DNA from 4 places in the Streptomyces sp. NPDC001410 genome. Region 1 is predicted to be linked to each of the others. Evidence: predicted binding sites of a transcription regulator. Region 1 holds the regulator's gene; each other region holds the start of a gene.
The links. The regulator HrcA, encoded in region 1, represses chaperone genes, less so after heat shock. The targets are predictions, from matches to a motif close to TTNGCACTCNGNNNNNCNGAGTGCNAA.
Positions count from the first base shown of each region.

Region 1 (4,909 bases):
CGTACCAGGCGGCCTCACCGGCCAGCTGGTGCGCGTAGACCTCGACGGCGCCCGACTCCGCATACTCCGGCTGGGGCATGAAGAGGTTCACGCCGAAAGGCCGGCTCGTGAGCCCCCGCAGATGCTTGATCTCCTGGTACATGCCGTCGGCGGTCTTGTATCCGGCGGCGAGGAACCCGAGGCCGCCCGCCTCGGACACGGCGGCGGCGAGCTGCGGGACGGAGACACCGCCCGCCATGGGGGCCTGCACGATCGGGTGGGGGAAGAGATCGGTCAGTGCGGAGGACATGACGGCATGTTGTCACGTCCTTTGAACAAGTCCGAATCCGGGCGTCCCACGGCATAGGCCACCGGCATACGGGGTGCCGGGGCACCCCGTAGCCGATGGTTCAGCGCCCGTTGAAAGCGTCCTTCAGGCGGGAGAACAGCCCCTGCTGACCCGGCTGGAACTGTCCCTGCGGACGCTCCTCGCCGCGCAGCTTCGCCAGCTCGCGCAGCAGCCGTTCCTGCTCGGGGTCGAGCTTGGTCGGGGTCGTGACCTCGACGTGGACGATCAGGTCACCCCGGCCGCCGCCGCGCAGGTGCGTGACGCCCCGGTTGTGCAGCGGGATCGACTGGCCGGACTGGGTGCCGGGCCGGATGTCGACCTCCTCCATGCCGTCCAGGGTCTCCAGCGGCACCTTGGTGCCGAGGGCCGCCGCCGTCATCGGGATCGTGACCGTGCAGTGCAGGTCGTCGCCGCGCCGCTGGAAGGTCGGGTGCGGCAGCTCGTGGATCTCGACGTAGAGGTCACCGGCCGGACCGCCGCCGGGGCCGACCTCGCCCTCGCCGGCCAGCTGGATGCGGGTGCCGTTGTCGACACCGGCCGGAATCTTGACGGTCAGCGTGCGACGGGAGCGGACGCGCCCGTCACCGGCGCACTCCGGGCACGGGGTCGGCACGACCGTGCCGAAGCCCTGGCACTGGGGGCAGGGGCGGGAGGTCATGACCTGGCCCAGGAAGGACCGGGTCACCTGGGAGACCTCACCGCGGCCGCGGCACATGTCACACGTCTGGGCGGACGTGCCGGGAGCGGCACCTTCACCGTTACAGGTGTTGCAGACGACCGCGGTGTCGACCTGGATGTCCTTGGTCGTCCCGAAGGCCGCCTCGTCCAGCTCGACCTCGATGCGGATCATCGCGTCCTGGCCGCGCCGGGTGCGCGAGCGCGGGCCGCGCTGCGACGCCGTACCGAAGAACGCGTCCATGATGTCGGAGAAGTTGCCGAAGCCACCGGCCCCGAAGCCGCCCGCTCCGGCGCCGCCCGCCTGGGAGAGCGGGTCGCCGCCGAGGTCGTAGACCTGCTTCTTCTGCGGGTCCGACAGCACCTCGTAAGCGGCGTTGATCTCCTTGAACCGCTCCTGGGTCTTCGGATCCGGGTTGACGTCCGGGTGCAGCTCGCGCGCGAGCCGACGGAACGCCTTCTTGATCTCATCCTGCGACGCGTCGCGGCGCACGCCGAGAACGGCGTAGTAGTCCGTGGCCACTTACGACTCCGCCAGGATCTGTCCGACGTACCGTGCCACTGCGCGTACCGCTCCCATCGTTCCCGGGTAGTCCATGCGGGTCGGTCCGACCACGCCGAGCTTGGCAACCGCCTCGCCGCCCGAACCGTAGCCGACCGACACGACGGAGGTGGAGTTGAGTCCCTCGTGGGCGTTCTCGTGCCCGATGCGCACGGTCATGCCCGGATCCTTCGCCTCGCCGAGGAGCTTGAGGAGCACGACCTGCTCCTCAAGGGCCTCCAGGACGGGCCGGATCACGAGGGGGAAGTCATGTCCGAAGCGGGTGAGATTGGCGGTACCGCCGATCATCAGCCGCTCCTCGTTCTCCTCGACCAGTGTCTCCAGCAGGGTGGAGAGCACTGCGGAGACCGTACCGCGGTCCTCGACGTCGAAGGCCTCGGGCAGGTCCTCGACCAGGCGCGGCACGTCGCTGAACCTGCGGCCCGCGACCCGGCTGTTCAGCCGGGCCCTGAGGTCCGCCAGGGACGCCTCGCCGAAGGGCGCCGGGCAGTCGACCATCCGCTGCTCGACCCGGCCGGTGTCCGTGATCAGCACGAGCATCACGCGCGCGGGAGCGAGCGAGAGCAGCTCCACGTGCCGCACGGTGGACCGGGTCAGGGACGGGTACTGCACGACGGCGACCTGCCGGGTCAGCTGCGCGAGCAGCCGTACCGTGCGGGCCACGACGTCGTCGAGGTCGACGGCGCCCTCCAGGAAGTTCTGGATCGCGCGGCGCTCGGGCGCGGTCATCGGCTTGACGCCCGCGAGCTTGTCCACGAACAGCCGGTAGCCCTTGTCGGTGGGGATGCGCCCGGCACTGGTGTGCGGCTGGGCGATGAACCCCTCGTCCTCCAGGGCAGCCATGTCGTTGCGCACGGTCGCCGGGGAGACGCCGAGGTTGTGCCGCTCGGTGAGCGCTTTCGAGCCCACCGGCTCCTCGGTGCCCACGTAGTCCTGGACGATGGCGCGCAGCACCTGAAGCCTGCGTTCACTCAGCATTCGCGCGCACCTCCAGCATGTCGTCCCCTCGGTTCTTCCGGTCGCCCGCCTGGCACTCTGCGTGTCCGAGTGCCAGCCTTCCCCAGCCCAGTGTACGGGCGTGGGGTACTCACTGGGCAAGGTCGGTCCTGCTGTTCCGGGTTGTACCGCTAGCGTCGCGGTATGACGGTGACTTGGGAAGAGCTGGGGTGGGAGCGGCTGGCGCCCGGGGTGGGGCGGTGCCGGCTGCCCGGCTGGGACTGCACCGTGGGCCTGGTTCTCGGGGCGGGTACGGCACTGATGGTGGACGCCGGGTCGAGCCCGGCCGAGGGCGAGCGGCTGCGGACGTGGGCGGAGCAGCTGGCGGGGCACGGTGTGACCCATCTCGCGCTCACCCATCCCCACTTCGACCACGTCTTCGGCGCGGCCGCCTTCGCCGGGGCGCAGACGTACGCGGCGGTGGGCATCGACGCGGTGTTCGCGTACGAACGCGAGGAGCTGCGCCGGGACGCGGTCCGGCACGGACTGCCGGCCGCGGACGCGGACGCGGCCGTCGCCGCCCTGACTCCTCCCCGCCACCTGGTCTCCGGCGAGTGGACGCTGGACCTCGGCGACGGCCGGCAGGTGCTGCTGGCCAACGTGGGCCCCGGCCACACGGCCCACGATCTCGTGGTGCTCGTCCCCGGCCCGGTCTCCGGCGCCGCCGAGATCGTCTTCTGCGGCGACCTGGTGGAGGAGTCCGGCGAACCCCAGGCGGGCCCGGACGCCGTACCGTCCCGCTGGCCCGACGCCCTGGACCGGCTGCTCGCCCTCGGCGGCGAGGACGCGCTGTACGTCCCCGGTCACGGTGCGGTGGTCGACGCGGCGTTCGTACGACGGCAACGCGACGAGCTGGCAGCGCGTTTCGGCGTGTCGTGAGTGCGGGTCGGCGGCTTCTCCTATCGTCATCCGAATGCGCCAGTACTCACCGGACCTGACCCCGCCCTGGAAGAAGCCCAAGCCCGTGCCGGAGGTCCCGGCGGAGCCCGGCCTGGTGGTCGAGGAGCCCGGTACCGGTTTCTGCGGCGCGGTGATCCGCTGCGAGGCGGGCACGGTGACGCTGGAGGACCGCTTCGGCAAGCACCGGGTGTTCCCGCTGGAGCCGCGCGGCTTCCTGCTGGAGGGCAGGGTGGTCACCCTGGTGCGGCCCGCATCGGGTCCGGTACGGCCCACCCGTACGGCGTCCGGTTCGGTGGCCGTCCCCGGTGCACGCGCGCGCGTGGCCCGCGCCGGCCGCATCTACGTCGAGGGCCGGCACGACGCCGAACTGGTCGAGAAGGTGTGGGGCGACGACCTGCGCATCGAGGGCGTGGTCGTGGAGTACCTGGAGGGCGTGGACGACCTGCCGGCGATCGTGGCCGAGTTCGCGCCGGGTCCGGATGCGCGCCTGGGCGTACTCGTGGACCACCTGGTGCCGGGCACGAAGGAGTGGCGCATCGCCGAGTCGGTGACGAGCGAGCACGCGCTGGTGCTCGGTCACCCGTACATCGACATCTGGGAGGCCGTGAAGCCGTCGTCCCTGGGGATCCCCGGCTGGCCCCGGGTGCCGCGCGGGGAGGACTGGAAGACGGGGGTGTGCCGGGCGCTGGGGTGGCCGCCGGAGAACACCGGGGCGGTGTGGCAGGCGATCCTGAAGCGGGTGGGGTCCTACAGGGACCTGGAGCCGGAGTTGCTGGGGCGGGTGGAGGAGCTGATCGACTTCGTTACGGGTAGCGGTGGGGCCTGACGTTGGGGAAGGTTCCGAACTCGGTCGTATCCAGTTCGAGCCCCAGAGCCTCCAACAGAACTGAGTTCCCGAACTTGATGATCTCCTGGCTCAGGTAGTCGGCGTCTTCCCCCTGGCCTGCGGGCTTCGTCAGTAGGACGCAGTGCGCCATGATCGGGTCGAGGATGAGGTAGGTGGGAATCTTTCCCGCCGCGTAGATCGAGCGCTTGACCACGTAGTCCTGGTGAACGCTGTACTTGGAGACAACCTCGACCACCGCCGTGACCAGCTCTGACGGCAGCAGGTGCCCCGAGGCAGGCAGCACGTCCGGCGCCGCGACAACCAGATCCGGGATGGGCACACTCTGCTCGCCGACGATGTCGACGTCCTGGGTCTGAAGGGGATACCAGCGGTCCATGGGAATCTGCCGCTGTGTATGCAGCACGATCAGGTTGTGCACCAGATCTGGGCTGGCCATCATCACGATTACCCCCCGGAGGAGCTCAGCCTTGACGCCCTCGGGAGGCTCGAACTTGTCGAGGTAATCGGCCATTCCACGCTCGTCCACAAGCGTCATCTCCGTGGCCTCCAGATCCGCCGCGTCCTGTCGGCGGCAGCCTACGAACCAGGTTAGGGACCGAAC
Region 1 covers NZ_JBIAWE010000002.1:633,454-638,362, reverse strand. Annotated here, with positions in the region: gene ACFY3C_RS06350 (nitronate monooxygenase) at 1-289, opposite strand, end outside; gene dnaJ (molecular chaperone DnaJ) at 390-1,526, opposite strand; gene hrcA (heat-inducible transcriptional repressor HrcA) at 1,527-2,543, opposite strand; gene ACFY3C_RS06335 (MBL fold metallo-hydrolase) at 2,706-3,440, shown strand; gene ACFY3C_RS06330 (DUF3097 domain-containing protein) at 3,475-4,287, shown strand; gene ACFY3C_RS06325 (Uma2 family endonuclease) at 4,265-4,843, opposite strand.

Region 2 (4,909 bases), on a different contig from region 1:
GAACCTGGTCGCCCTGTGCGACGAGATGCCCACGTTCACGGACCTGGACGTGGTGCGCGACGAGCCGTTGTACGCGGCCCAGGCGCGCCGGTTCTTCGACACCGTCGCGATCCAGGGGCCGTTGCCCGCGCTGAACGACCTGATCGCGGAGCACTACCACGACCACGACCCGGCCAACGAGCAGGACCAGCTCGGGCTGGACAACATGCGGCGTGAGATCGAGATGTGGCGGAACGCCTTCGACTTCACGTTCACGATCGAGGACCAGATCACCCAGACGGACCGGGTCTGCACCCGCTGGAGCTGGAACGGCATCCAGACCGGCGAGTTCATGGGCCTGCCCAACACCGGCCGGCAGGTGTCGATGACCGGTACGACGGTCTTCCGGTTCGACCACGACGGGAAGATCTGCGAGGCCTGGTGGCAGTACGACCGGCTCGGGCTGCTGGACCAGTTGGGCGCGCTGGACGAGCTGGAGAAGTAGGGCGCGCGGCCGCAGGGCACACAGCGGAGGCCCGGCACCCCGAGGGGTGCCGGGCCTCAGTGCTGAGGTGCCTCAGTGGGCGTGGCCGTGACCGTGGCCGTGGCCCGCCTCGGCCGGCTCCTCTTCCTTCTTCTCGACGACCAGGGTCTCGGTCGTGAGCAGCAGGGAGGCGATGGAGGCGGCGTTCTCCAGGGCAGAGCGGGTGACCTTGACCGGGTCGATGACACCGGCCTTGACCAGGTCGCCGTACTCGCCGGAGGCGGCGTTGTAGCCGTTGCCCTTCTCCAGCTCCGCCACCTTGGAGACGATGACGTAGCCCTCGAGGCCGGCGTTCTCGGCGATCCAGCGCAGCGGCTCGACGGCGGCGCGGCGGACGACCGAGACACCCGTGGCCTCGTCGCCGGACTTGCCGAGGTCGCCCTCCAGCACCTTGACGGCGTGGACCAGCGCGGAGCCACCACCGGAGACGATGCCCTCCTCGACCGCGGCGCGGGTCGCGGAGATGGCGTCCTCCAGACGGTGCTTCTTCTCCTTCAGCTCCACCTCGGTGGCGGCGCCGACCTTGATGACGCACACGCCGCCGGCCAGCTTCGCGAGGCGCTCCTGGAGCTTCTCGCGGTCCCAGTCGGAGTCGGTGTTCTCGATCTCGGCCTTGATCTGGTTGACCCGGCCGAGGACGTCCTCGGAGTTGCCGGCACCGTCGACGATGGTCGTGTCGTCCTTGGTGACCGTCACGCGGCGGGCGGAGCCCAGCACGTCCAGACCGGCCTGGTCGAGCTTGAGGCCGACCTCCTCGGAGATGACGGTGGCGCCGGTGAGGACGGCCATGTCCTGCAGCATCGCCTTGCGGCGGTCGCCGAAGCCGGGGGCCTTCACCGCGACGGCGTTGAAGGTGCCACGGATCTTGTTGACGACCAGGGTCGACAGGGCCTCGCCCTCGACGTCCTCGGCGATGATCAGCAGCGGCTTGGAGGCACCCGCCTGGATGACCTTCTCCAGCAGCGGCAGCAGGTCCTGGATCGAGGCGATCTTGCCCTGGTTGATGAGGATGTACGGGTCCTCCAGGACGGCCTCCATGCGCTCCTGGTCCGTCACGAAGTACGGCGACAGGTAGCCCTTGTCGAAGGCCATGCCCTCGGTGAAGTCCAGCTCCAGACCGAAGGTGTTGGACTCCTCGACGGTGATGACACCGTCCTTGCCGACCTTGTCCATCGCCTCGGCGATCAGCTCGCCGACCTGCTGGTCCTGGGCGGACAGCGCAGCCACGGCGGCGATGTCGGACTTCTCCTCGATCGGGCGGGCCGAGGCGAGGAGGTCCTCGGAGACGGCGGCGACGGCCGCGTCGATGCCCTTCTTCAGGGCGGCCGGGGAGGCGCCCGCGGCGACGTTCTTCAGGCCCTCGCGCACCAGCGCCTGGGCGAGCACGGTGGCGGTGGTGGTGCCGTCACCAGCGATGTCGTTGGTCTTGGTCGCCACCTCCTTCACCAGCTGGGCGCCGAGGTTCTCGTACGGGTCCTCGACCTCGACCTCGCGGGCGATGGTGACACCGTCGTTGGTGATGGTGGGGGCGCCGAACTTCTTGTCGATGACGACGTTGCGGCCCTTGGGGCCGATCGTCACCTTCACCGTGTCGGCCAGCTTGTTGACGCCGCGCTCGAGGGCGCGACGGGCGTCCTCGTCGAACTTCAGGATCTTCGCCATGACAGCGGGAGCCCTCTCGGAAATCTGTGGGTGAAAAAAGAACTGCGCCCCGGCGCCCGGCTTCTTATGTGGTCGCGGGGGCCAGGGGCGCAGCTGGAAGCAACTGAGTGCTGGAGGCGATTACTTCTCGATGATCGCGAGAACGTCGCGAGCCGAGAGGACGAGGTACTCCTCGCCGTTGTACTTCACCTCGGTGCCGCCGTACTTGCTGTACAGAACGACGTCGCCGACCTTGACGTCGAGCGGAAGGCGCTCGCCGTTCTCGAAGCGGCCCGGGCCCACGGCGAGGACGGCGCCCTCCTGGGGCTTCTCCTTCGCGGTGTCCGGGATGACCAGGCCAGAGGCCGTGGTCTGCTCGGCGTCGAGCGGCTGGACCACGATGCGGTCCTCAAGCGGCTTGATGGCAACCTTGGAGCTGGCGGTCGTCACGATCCGACCTCCCCCTTCGGAGATCTCACGGGGTTAACTGTCTGAGGTGGCGACCAGGTCGATCCGTCGTCGCGGGTGCCGGACCTGCCCGTCGCGTTTGTTGGCACTCTCATCTGCCGAGTGCCAGAGCCGAGACTATGACCGGGATTAGCACTCGGTCAAGCGGAGTGCCAATGCCTGCGGCGCGTCGCGGGGAAGATCGGCCTGAACGGCCTCGTCCTCAAGCGCCGGACGGGCTGGATCGGTGCGGCCGGCGCTGACAGGAACCGTTGCCGAAAGAGCCGTTACAGGTAGTCCTCAAGGCGGCCCACCGTCAGCCCACTTGCCTGCACCATGCGCAGCAAGCGTGCCGTGCGTTCCTTCAGCGTCGGGCCCGTCGCCTCGTCGGGGCCGACGAGGACGATGTCGCCCGGGCGCAGGTGGCGCTCTCCGTGTGTGTAGGCGATGCCGTCGGGGGTCATGGCGGCGCGCCACAGGACGAGCGAGGAGATGCCGCAGTCGGCGGCGGCGCGCAGCGTCGTGGTGTCGTACGTGCCGTAGGGCGGGCGGAAGAGACGGGGGCGGATGCCGAAGCGGGACTTGAGTTTGTCCTGCTGGCCGCAGATCTCGGCGCGCTGGCCGGCGTACGGCAGTCCGGACATAGCCGGGTGGTCGAGGGTGTGGTTCTCGATGTCGGCGCCGACCGCGCGCAGGCGGGCGAAGTGGCCGTAGCCGGGGCCGACGACGCTGTCGGTGAGGAAGAAGCTGACCGGCAGCCTGAGTTCGCGGACCATGTCGACGAAGCGCGGGTCGCGCTCGGCGCCGTCGTCGTAGGTGAGGAAGACGACCTTGTCGGTGGTGGCGACATGGTCCACGACGCGGGGCGGGGAGGCACCCGCCCCGTGGGCCGTCAGGGGTTGGGCACGGTGGCGGGGCGGGGCGGCGAGCGGGGCGGCCAGGCCCCAGCGGCGGTACGCCTGACTGACGGCGGGGCTGGGCTGTCGTACGCCCTGGGCCGCCCGTTTGCCGAGGCGTTCGATGGGGTCGACCGACTGGGCGCAGCCCGTGAGGAGGAGGGCCGACGCGAGCACGACGGCCGGCCCGGACCGTGCTCCTCCCGGGCCGCGCCCCGGTCGCCCCCGGCGCCTCACAGGTAGTCCTCCAGGCGTGCCACGGCGTACCCCTCGCGCGTGACCTTGTTCAGGAACCGGCGCATGTCGTCGACCATCGTGCCGTCCCAGTCGTCGCGGCCGCGGAAGTGGGTGAGCACGATGTCGCCGGGGTGCAGGCTCTTGTCGTCCTCGCGGTACTCCCAGTGGTCGACGAAGACCTCCTCGTCCCAGATCGGCGCGTACTTGATCCCGCAGGACTTGGCGGCGCGCAGGGTGTCGCCGTTGTAGTTGCCGTAGGGCGGGCGGAAGACGGTCGGCGCCTTTCCGAACTGCCGCTTCATGACGGCCTGCATGCCGCAGATCTCGTCCTTCTGCTCCTCGTAGGACAGTCCGGGCAGGTAAGGGTGGGTGAGGGTGTGGTTGTTGAGGGTGTGGCCCTCGGACTGCATCCGGCGGAAGTAGCCGTAGTCGTCCTTGACGAGGTAGTTGCTGAGGAAGGCCGTGTAGGGGATCTTCAGGTCGCTCATCATGCGCAGGAACGCCGGGTCCTTCTCGGCGCCGTCGTCGAGGGTGAGGAAGACGACCTTCTGCCTGGTGGGGACGGTGGTGAAGACCGGTGGGAGGTTCTCCTCCTCCTGGCCGTCCACCTCGAAGCCCGCGCGCGCGGTGATCTTCGGTTTCACGGTCGGTGGCGCCGGGGGTCTCAGGGGGACCTCGTCGAGGTTCCAGTGCCGGGCGGCGGTGACCATGCGGGCGTGTTCGGCGGCGAGGCGGGCCTGCGGGTCCGCCGGGCCGCCGTGGCCGGGGGCGGGCCGGGCCGCGGAGTCCGAACCGAGGGCGGAGCAGCCGGAGACGAGGGCGGTCGAGGCCAGCACGGCCGCCGCGTAGCGGAGGGCGACCTTCGGGATCCGCGCCCGACTTTTGTCATTTTGTACTACTACTCGCATGGCGTCGGATCCTTCCAGCCCCGGGCCCCGAACCCGGGCCGACACCGCCGCCGGAGGCGCACCGTCCACCGACTGGCCCACAATGACCCGGTGAACGACCTCGCCCTTCTCCTCACCCCCGAAGGCCGCGCCCTCCTCGACGAGGTGCGCGACACCGACCCCGCACAGGAGCTGGCCGTGGCCACCCGGCTGCGCCGCGAGCACCCCGCCGAGCTGGTGTCGGCGGCGCTGGGCCAGGCACGGTTGCGGCAGCGGGC
Region 2 covers NZ_JBIAWE010000009.1:343,674-348,582, reverse strand. Annotated here, with positions in the region: gene ACFY3C_RS22220 (ester cyclase) at 1-484, shown strand, start outside; gene groL (chaperonin GroEL) at 557-2,185, opposite strand; gene groES (co-chaperone GroES) at 2,306-2,614, opposite strand; gene ACFY3C_RS22205 (polysaccharide deacetylase family protein) at 2,899-3,684, opposite strand; gene ACFY3C_RS22200 (polysaccharide deacetylase family protein) at 3,741-4,652, opposite strand; gene ACFY3C_RS22195 (methyltransferase domain-containing protein) at 4,743-4,909, shown strand, end outside.
Region 2: groES (co-chaperone GroES) is a predicted target of HrcA. The motif match lies at 2,762-2,788, and genes of this name have one in related genera.

Region 3 (4,909 bases), on a different contig from region 1:
AACAGCTACGCCCGCGAGTTGGGCTTCGATCCCGTTGCCCGGCTGGCCGGTCGTCCCGCTCCCTCCTGGCTGGACCTGTGCAGTGGTGAGGGCCGGGCCCTGCGGGAGGCGGCCGGTGCCCTGTCGAGGGACGCTGTGCTCACCGCCGTGGATCTCGTGGGGCCGCTCGCGCCCGGGGCGCCGACACCGCCCGTCCTGGAGGAGATCGTCGCCTCCGTTTCCTCTTGGGCGCCCTCACGGACGTACGACCTCATCACCTGCGTACACGGTCTCCACTACATCGGCGATCAGCTGGGGCTCGTCTGCCGGGCCGCCTCCTGGCTCGCTCCCGACGGGCTGTTCATCGCCCACTTCGACCCCGACTCCATCCGCTGGGTCGATGGCTCACCTGCCGGGCGGGCCGTTCTTTCCGCCCTCCGCGCCGCCGGGTTCCGCTACAGCTCCCGGCACCACCGCCTCACCCTCGATGGCGCCCGCGACATCCGACCGCCGTTCCGCTACGTCGGCGCCGATCCCTCCGCCGGGCCGAACTACACGGGTCAGCCCGCAGTGGGTTCCTATTACGCGGAGACCCGCGTCGGCTGAGCCCTGAACACGCCCGAGGGCGGCACCCCCAGCCAGAAGCTGGACGTACCGCCCTCGGTCCGAAGGACAGGCGATCAACCGTCAGGTCGATCAGAAGTCCATGTCACCGCCCGGCATGCCGCCCGGAGCGGCCGCGGCGGCCTTCTCCGGCTTGTCGGCGATGACGGCCTCGGTGGTGAGGAACAGCGCGGCGATGGAGGCGGCGTTCTGCAGGGCAGAGCGGGTCACCTTCGCCGGGTCGATGATGCCCTCGGCGATCATGTCGACGTACTCGCCCGTGGCGGCGTTCAGACCGTGGCCGACGGCCAGGTTGCGCACCTTCTCCACGACGACGCCACCCTCAAGACCACCGTTGACGGCGATCTGCTTCAGCGGGGCCTCCAGGGCGAGCTTCACGGCGTTGGCGCCGGTCGCCTCGTCACCCTCCAGGTCCAGCTTCTCGAAGACGCCCGAGGTCTGCAGCAGGGCCACGCCACCACCGGCGACGATGCCCTCCTCGACGGCGGCCTTCGCGTTGCGGACGGCGTCCTCGATGCGGTGCTTGCGCTCCTTGAGCTCCACCTCGGTGGCGGCACCGGCCTTGATGACCGCGACACCGCCGGCGAGCTTCGCCAGGCGCTCCTGCAGCTTCTCGCGGTCGTAGTCGGAGTCGCTGTTCTCGATCTCGGCGCGGATCTGGTTGACCCGGCCGCCGACCTGCTCCGAGGAGCCGGCACCGTCGACGATGGTGGTCTCGTCCTTGGTGATGACGACCTTGCGGGCGCGGCCCAGGAGGTCCAGGGTCGCGTTCTCCAGCTTGAGGCCGACCTCCTCGGAGATGACCTCGCCGCCCGTGAGGATGGCGATGTCGCCGAGCATGGCCTTGCGGCGGTCACCGAAGCCCGGAGCCTTGACGGCGACGGACTTGAAGGTGCCACGGATCTTGTTGACGACCAGGGTCGACAGGGCCTCGCCCTCGACGTCCTCGGCGATGATCAGCAGCGGCTTGCCCGACTGCATGACCTTCTCCAGCAGCGGGAGCAGGTCCTTGACCGAGCCGATCTTGGAGTTGGCGATGAGGATGTACGGGTCCTCGAGCGACGCCTCCATGCGCTCCATGTCGGTCGCGAAGTAGGCGGAGATGTAACCCTTGTCGAAGCGCATGCCCTCGGTGAGCTCAAGCTCCAGACCGAAGGTGTTGCTCTCCTCGACGGTGATGACGCCTTCCTTGCCGACCTTGTCCATGGCCTCGGCGATCAGCTCGCCGATCTGGGTGTCGGCGGCGGAGATGGACGCGGTGGAGGCGATCTGCTCCTTGGTCTCGACGTCCTTCGCCTGCTCGAGGAGTGCGGCGGAGACGGCCTCTACGGCCTTCTCGATACCGCGCTTGAGGGCCATCGGGTTGGCGCCGGCGGCGACGTTGCGGAGGCCTTCCTTGACCAGGGCCTGGGCCAGGACGGTCGCGGTCGTCGTGCCGTCACCGGCCACGTCGTCCGTCTTCTTCGCGACTTCCTTGACCAGCTCGGCGCCGATCTTCTCGAACGGGTCCTCGAGCTCGATCTCCTTGGCGATGGAGACACCATCGTTGGTGATCGTGGGGGCGCCCCACTTCTTCTCGAGGACGACGTTGCGACCCTTGGGGCCGAGCGTCACCTTGACGGCGTCCGCGAGCTGGTTCATGCCGCGCTCGAGGCCGCGCCGCGCCTCCTCGTCGAACGCGATGATCTTGGCCATGTGAAGTGGTCCCTCCAGGACTGGGGGTGATTCCTTCGGACCGCGCCCGCGCCCGCGACGGACGGCTCGCCGACCTGTGGTTCCTTGCCCCACCTGGCCTGCGGGCCTCACCGACCCGGTCCTTCTTTGTCACTCTCACCTTCAGAGTGCTAACGCCAATGATTAGCACTCGGCACCCCCGAGTGCAAGCGCCTCGGGGGTGCCGGGGGTGCGCTCAGCCGCGCGCGAACAGGGGAGCGCCGGGCATGACGAAGGGCCCGCACCCCGGGAGGTGCGGGCCCTTCGAAGATGAAACAGAAGAACGTCGGTGTCAGTCGACGCGTGCTTCAGCTGGTCGCCAGCCGGACCATGTCCGCCTGCGGGCCCTTCTGGCCCTGCGAGATCTCGAAGTCGACCCGCTGCCCCTCTTCCAGGGTGCGGTAACCGTCCATCTGGATCGCGCTGTAGTGGACGAAAACATCCGCACCACCGTCGACCGCGATGAAGCCGTACCCCTTCTCCGCGTTGAACCACTTGACGGTGCCCTGAGCCATGCCTAACTCCCCTATTACTGGCCCTTGCACAGATCCACACTTCGCGGACCCGGGTCAGACCTCACCCCCCATTGGTCGGGGGCGTGCGCCGGAACGCGTCGACCGCGGCTGAATGTATCTGTCCAACTGCCCTCTGCAACAGGTCAATCGGACGAGAATTCTGGACGAGCCCGATCCGGAATCTGCCGAGAATTCGTCCGAATTCAGGGCAAGTCGGGCTCCAGAAAAGGCGCAAAAGGCGCATACAGCCCGTGCACTTTGGCTGCTTCTCACCGGGCGTAAGGCATGATTCCGGGGCTTGCGACCCGCAGACCCGGCGCGCGTTCCCCAACTGTACCGCGCTCAATCACGCAGAATGGCCCCCTCCGCTTCTCTCACGGAGGAGGCCATTCGATGAACATTCAGTAACCGCGGTTACCGTAGGTAATGGTCGCTTTTGATCAGCCGCCGGCGACCGCGGGAATGATGGAGACACCGGCGCCGTCCGGGGTCGCCGTCTCCAGCCCCTGCTCGAAGCGGACGTCGTCGTCGTTGACGTACACGTTGACGAAGCGGCGCAGCTTGCCCTGGTCGTCCAGCACGCGGGCCGCGATGCCCGTGTGGTTCTTCTCCAGGTCCTGGATGACCTCGGCGAGGGTCCCGCCCTCGGCGGCGACCTCGGCCCGGCCACCGGTGTAGGTGCGCAGGATGGTGGGGATGCGAACGGTCACGCTCATGCGAGGCCAGCCTCTCGGAAGGAGTCCAGGGTCGGACGGATGGTGGCGGTGAGACCCGTGCCGGCCACCGCGTCGAGGGTCTTGAGGCCGTCACCGGTGTTGAGGACGACCGTCGTCAGGGTCGGGTCCAGCACGCCGGCCTCGATCAGCTTCTTCGTCACGCCGACCGTCACACCGCCGGCGGTCTCCGCGAAGATGCCCTCGGTCCGGGCCAGCAGCTTGATCGCGTCCACGACCTGCTCGTCCGTCACATCCTCCACCGCGCCACCGGTACGGCGGGCGATGTCGAGGACGTACGGGCCGTCGGCCGGGTTACCGATCGCCAGCGACTTGGCGATGGTGTTCGGCTTCTGCGGGCGGACCACGTCGTGACCGGCCTTGAAGGCGGTGGACACCGGCGAGCAGCCCTCGGCCTGCGCACCGAAGATCTTGTACGGCCTGTCCTCGACGAGCCCGAGCTTGATCAGCTCCTGCAGACCCTTGTCGACCTTCGTCAGCTGGGAGCCGGAGGCGATCGGGACCACGATCTGGTCCGGGAGCCGCCAGCCGAGCTGCTCGCAGACCTCGTACGCCAGGGTCTTCGAGCCCTCCGCGTAGTACGGCCGCAGATTGACGTTGACGAAGCCCCAGCCCTCGCCGGCCGGGTCACCGATCAGCTCGGAGCAGAACCGGTTCACATCGTCGTAGTTGCCCTCGATGCCGACCAGCTCGCCGCCGTAGACCGCGGCCATGACGACCTTGCCCTGCTCCAGGTCGTGCGGGATGAACACGCAGGAGCGCAGGCCCGCGCGGGCGGCGGCGGCGCCGACGGCACCGGCGAGGTTGCCGGTCGAGGAGCAGGAGAGCGTGGTGAAGCCGAAGGCGCGCGCGGCCTCCAGGGCCTGGGCCACCACGCGGTCCTTGAAGGAGTGCGTCGGGTTGCCGGAGTCGTCCTTCACATACAGTCCGCCGGTGACGCCCAGCTCGCGGGCCAGGTTGTCGGCCTTGACGAGCTTGGTCCAGCCCGGGTTGATGTTGGGCTTGTCGGCCACGTCGGCGGGGACGGGCAGCAGCGGCGCGTAGCGCCAGATGTTCGCGGGACCGGACTCGATCCGCTTGCGCAGCTCTTCGGTGTCGTAGGCGGAGAAGTCGTAGGCGATCTCCAGCGGACCGAAACACTCCTCGCAGGCGAACACCGGCCCGAGGGGCACCCGGTGACCGCACTCGCGACAGCTCAGCGCCGCGGCGGGGCCGAGGTCTACGGTGGGATTGCTGGTGCTTGCAACTGTCTGCACAGCCATGGAGGCGAGGCCCTTTCTCCTCATCTTCCTCACGACGCATCTCGCCGTGAGACGGATTTGGCACCTTCCCTAGCCGGGAGCC
Region 3 covers NZ_JBIAWE010000016.1:29,347-34,255, forward strand. Annotated here, with positions in the region: gene ACFY3C_RS31210 (class I SAM-dependent methyltransferase) at 1-585, shown strand, start outside; gene groL (chaperonin GroEL) at 676-2,298, opposite strand; gene ACFY3C_RS31220 (cold-shock protein) at 2,625-2,831, opposite strand; gene ACFY3C_RS31225 (MoaD/ThiS family protein) at 3,272-3,547, opposite strand; gene thrC (threonine synthase) at 3,544-4,827, opposite strand; SAM riboswitch class I at 4,845-4,909, opposite strand, start outside.
Region 3: groL (chaperonin GroEL) is a predicted target of HrcA. The motif match lies at 2,461-2,487, and genes of this name have one in related genera.

Region 4 (4,909 bases), on a different contig from region 1:
CCGCTCTCAGCCACTGCGCGACCATCGCCAGCCGCATGATCACGTAGCCGAGCCAGACGACCAGGTAGTCGTGGTGCTCGAACGCCCGGGAGACGCCCGCCGCCAGCACCAGCACACCGGCGATCTGGACCAGGGTGACCACGCGGTAGAGCGCGTCGTCGTTGTCGTACGCCGAGGCGAACCAGGTGAAGTTCATCCAGGCCCACCAGATGGCGAAGAACACCATCGCGTAGTTGATGATCCCGCTGCCCGCGTGCCCCTCGGCCACGGCGTGCACGAGTTGCACGCCGGCCTGTGCGATGGCCACCACGAAACACAGGTCGAAGAAGAGCTCCAGCGGGGAGGAGACCCGGTGCGCCTCGTCGCGCCTGCGAGCGGTGAGCCGCCGCAGGGGCCCGTGGGACTTGTGCGCACCCGAGGCGGGCGCCGGAGCGGAACTGGACGTCATGCCTCCCAGAACAGCAGAAATCCGCGACAAAATCTTGTGAAGGGATTCACAAATCTGCGGGGATTCGAAGTTCGGGAGAAACCTCCAGGTCAGAGGCTTCGCGGGGTCGCCCGGGCCGGGGCCGTACCCTGGGGACATGAGCACTGCCCCCGAACCCGAGCCGCGCGACCCCAAGCCCGCGCTGATCTTCGACGACCCGCTGAGCCAGCAGTCCTCGGACGACACCGACCGCGGGTGGGGCGAGCGCCCGGACGGCGACAGCGCCGCCGACCTGAAGCGCTTCCTCGACGAGAAGCCGCCCCACCACCTCTGAGCGGCCCGCGGGAGCGCCGCTAGCGCTCGTCGTGCCCCGACCCGCGCTGGGCGACCAGCGCGTCGCGGATCTCCTTGAGGACCTCCAGCTCGGTCACCTCGATGATCTCGTGCGTGCCCTCCTTCGCCTTCCGGCGGGCCTCCACCCGGGACAGGTACTTCGCCATCGGCAGGACCATCAGGAAGTACACGACGGCCGCGGTGATCACGAAGCTCAGCGTCGCGCCGAGGACCGAGCCCCACATCAGCTGGATGCCCTGGTCGCCCTTGCAGCTGCTGCTCAGGCACGCGCTGTAGATGTCCAGGTTCTGCGTGCCGATCGCGCCCACCAGCGGGTTGATGAGCCCCTTCACCACCGAGTTGACGATGTTGGTGAAAGCGGCGCCGATGACCACCGCGACTGCCAGATCGACGACGTTGCCGCGCATCAGGAAGGCCTTGAAGCCCTGCCAGATGCTCGGTTCCTTCTTCGCGTTCACCTCGGGGACTCTCCTCGCGTGCACAGGGTGTGGAACGAAACGCTCCGCAACCTACGGCACGGTGCGGCCATTGTGTCCAATTCCGTAGCTCGGTCGAAGGGGTCGACGGCGGGTCGCAGAGACATCGGCCGAGGTGGCTCAGCACAGCGTCACCGCCAGCCGTGCGGTGGCGCTCGCGCCCACGAGCCGCGCCGCCGTGGTGCGCGGCACCGACAGCACGACCAGCGCCCCGCTCTCGGACGCACCCTCCAGCGGCTCCGGCACCCTCGTCACCCGCACACCCCGCGCGAGCACCCGGGCGCCGCCTCCGGCCGACGGATCCTCGGCCGCGATGACGTCGACGCGGTCGCCGGGCCGGAGCAGCCGGACGGTGGCGGCGTCCGAGATCCGCACCGGCGCCGTCACCATGTCCACCGCTCCGTGCCGTCGTGCGGGTTCCGTGACCGGGTGCCCGCGGACCCGTTCGGCGCGGTGGGGTTCGGTCGTGCTCCGCGGCCCCGCCGCCACGAGCGCGGCCGCGGTCACGGCGAGGCCGGCCGCGAGAGCCCGCCTGCGATGCCGTACCAGCCGCTGCAACTGATACCGCCCGCCGCGCACGCGCACCGGGGCGAAGGGCGGGACCTCGCAGGTCGCCGGGGCGTCGGTGCCGAGGGGACGCGGGAGGCGGAGGGGAGGCGCGGCCGGACTGGGGGACGACGAGGTCAAGGGCATGGGGATCACCGCCTGCGACGAGGGGATTTCGGCTTGCCCTGCCACGATGACGCCTCGCGCCGAAGCCCGCCGGAGCCGGTGGACTACTGCGGGGTTGTGGACAACTCACCCACCCGAACGGGGACTTCCGGCCGCCCCGTCCCTCGTGTCGAGCCATCCCTCGTGTCGCCCCGTGCCTCGCCTGGCCCCGTTCCCCGCCTCGTTCCCGGCGCCGACCCGTTCTTCGCGTCGACCCGTTCCCCGCGTCGACCCGTCCGCGTCGACCCGTCCCTCGCGTCGAGCAGTTCCCCGCCTCGCCCCGTTCCTCCCGCTACGGCAGTTCGAAGCCCGGGTCCATCCCGCCGAGGGCGTTCTTGCAGAGGCAGTCCCGCGCCCCGGTCTCCGGCAGTGCCGCCACCGCGTCGAACAGCACGCCGCGCAACCGGTCCACGTTGGCCGCGAACACCTGCAGCACCTCCTCGTGGGAGACCCCCTCGCCGGTCTCGGCACCGGCGTCCAGGTCGGTGACCAGGGCCAGCGACGTGTAGCAGAGCTCCAGTTCACGGGCGAGCGCCGCCTCGGGGTGGCCGGTCATGCCCACCACGGACCAGCCCTGAGCCTGATGCCACAACGATTCGGCGCGGGTCGAGAAGCGCGGCCCCTCGACCACGACCAGCGTGCCGCCGTCCACCGGTTCCCAGTCCCGTCCGTGCGCCGCCTTCAGCGCGGCAGCCCGGCCGGCGGGGCAGTAGGGGTCGGCCATGGACACGTGCACGACGTTGGGCACCGTGCCGTCGGGCAGCGGCAGCCCGTCGAAGTACGTCTGGACCCTGACCTTCGTACGGTCCACCAGCTGGTCCGGCACGAGCAGGGTGCCGGGGCCGTACTCGGCGCGCAGACCGCCGACCGCGCACGGGCCGAGGACCTGCCGGACGCCGACCGAGCGCAGCGCCCAGAGGTTGGCGCGGTAGTTGATGCGGTGCGGTGGCAGGTGGTGGCCGCGGCCGTGCCGGGGCAGGAAGGCGACCCGCCGGCCGGCGATCTCGCCGAGGAAGAGGGAGTCGCTGGGCTGCCCGTAGGGGGTGTCCACCTGGACCTCGGTCACGTCGTCGAGGAACGAGTAGAAGCCCGACCCGCCGATTACACCGATCTCTGCGTTCGCCATGACGAGCACATTAGCTGGCTGCGGAAAGCCGGGGGAGCCGGTGCCCGAGTACACCTGAGGCCCTGCCGTCACGCGCGACGGCAGGGCCCGGGGAGTGAGATCTCAGGCCGCGGAGCTGCTGCTCGACGAGCCCGACGAAGACGAGGACGCCGAGGACGACGTGGACGCCGACGAGGACGACTTCGAGTCGGACGACGAGGAGCCGGACGACTTCGTCGCCGGGCTGCTGCTCGACGTGGAGCCGCGGGAGTCGTTGCGGTAGAAGCCGGAGCCCTTGAAGACGATGCCGACCGCGGAGAACACCTTCTTCAGGCGGCCACCGCAGTTGGGGCACTCGGTCAGGGCGTCATCGGTGAACTTCTGAACCGCCTCGAGGCCCTCGCCGCACTCGGTGCACTGGTACTGGTAGGTCGGCACTGTCTTCCTCCTGGCACTCTCACTCGATGAGTGCTAACGATCGTCCATATTAACCCGTGCGGCCAGCGAACGGAGTAACGTACGTCACCTGCCCACGGGCAGCGGTCAGGGCTTGACCGTCATGAGGGCCTCGTGCCCAAGTGAGGAGCCGCTTGGCGGCGGAGTCACAGTGACGTATTCCCGGGTTTTTTCGACACGTCACATCTCACCGATCGCGACAGGCTCGCGATGGGCCGCGCCGCGCGTGACCACCTTGGTCGCGCGCGGCGGCACCAGCCGCGAACGCAGCGCCGCCAGGGTCGCCAGAGCCAGCAGTGTGCCGGCCATCGGCACCAGGAAACCGGCACCACCCCACAGGCGGTCCTCCAGCTGTCCGGCGACCGTGACGGCGGCCGCCTGACCGAGCGCGACGGCGCCGGTCAGCCAGGTGAACGCCTCGGTGCGGGCCTCGGCCGGCACCAGGCCCTCGACCAGTGTGTAGCCGGTGATCAGGGCTGGTGCGATGCACATGCCGACCAGCAGGCCGAGACCGGCCAGCAGGAGCACCGAGTGCGCCGTCCACAGCGCGGACGCGGTCAGCGCGAGCGCGGCGTAGCCGAGGACCAGGCGGCGCTGCGGGGCGGCCTTCCAGGCGATCGCGCCGCAGACGATGCCGGAGAGCATGTTGCCGGCGGCGAAGGTGCCGTAGAGGACACCGTTGAGGCCGGGCTCGCCGATCGACTCGGTGAACGCCGCCAGCGACACCTGCATGCCGCCGAAGACCGACCCGATGCCCAGGAAGGTCACCACCAGCACCCGGACGCCCGGGACGCGCAGGGCGGAGGCGTGCTGCACGCGCGCGTGCCCGCTCTCGCCGGACACCGACGGCTGCGTGCTCTTCTGCGCGGCGAACAGCAGACCGCCGACGAGCGTCAGCGCGGCCTCGGTCACCAGGCCCGCGGACGGGGTGACGGCGGTGCACAGCGCGGTCGCCAGCAGGGGCCCGAAGACAAAGGTCAGCTCGTCCGTGACGGACTCGAAGGCCGCCGCGGTGGTCATCAGGGGCGAGCCCTGGAGCTTCACGCCCCAGCGTGCACGCACCATGGGGCCGACCTGCGGGACCGAGGCGCCGGTCGGCACGGCCGCCACGAACAGCGCCCACAGGGGCGCGTGCGCCAGCGCGAGCGCCGTCAAGGTCAGGCCGGACAGCGCGTGCACCAGGACACCCGGGATCAGGACGGCGCGCTGTCCGTAACGGTCGGCGAGGCGGCCGCTGTACGGCGCGAACAGCGCCATGGAGACACCAGTGGCGGCCGCGGCGGCGCCCGCGGCGCCGTACGAGCCGGTGGTGTGCTGCACGAGCAGCACGATGGAGATGGTGAGCATCGCGAACGGCTGGCGCGCCGCGAAGCCGGGGAG
Region 4 covers NZ_JBIAWE010000019.1:32,854-37,762, forward strand. Annotated here, with positions in the region: gene ACFY3C_RS34645 (low temperature requirement protein A) at 1-448, opposite strand, end outside; gene ACFY3C_RS34650 (hypothetical protein) at 585-761, shown strand; gene mscL (large conductance mechanosensitive channel protein MscL) at 781-1,239, opposite strand; gene ACFY3C_RS34660 (hypothetical protein) at 1,378-1,950, opposite strand; gene ACFY3C_RS34665 (S-methyl-5'-thioadenosine phosphorylase) at 2,261-3,094, opposite strand; gene ACFY3C_RS34670 (FmdB family zinc ribbon protein) at 3,197-3,511, opposite strand; gene ACFY3C_RS34675 (MFS transporter) at 3,710-4,909, opposite strand, start outside.
Region 4: ACFY3C_RS34670 (FmdB family zinc ribbon protein) is a predicted target of HrcA. The motif match lies at 3,522-3,548, and genes of this name have one in related genera.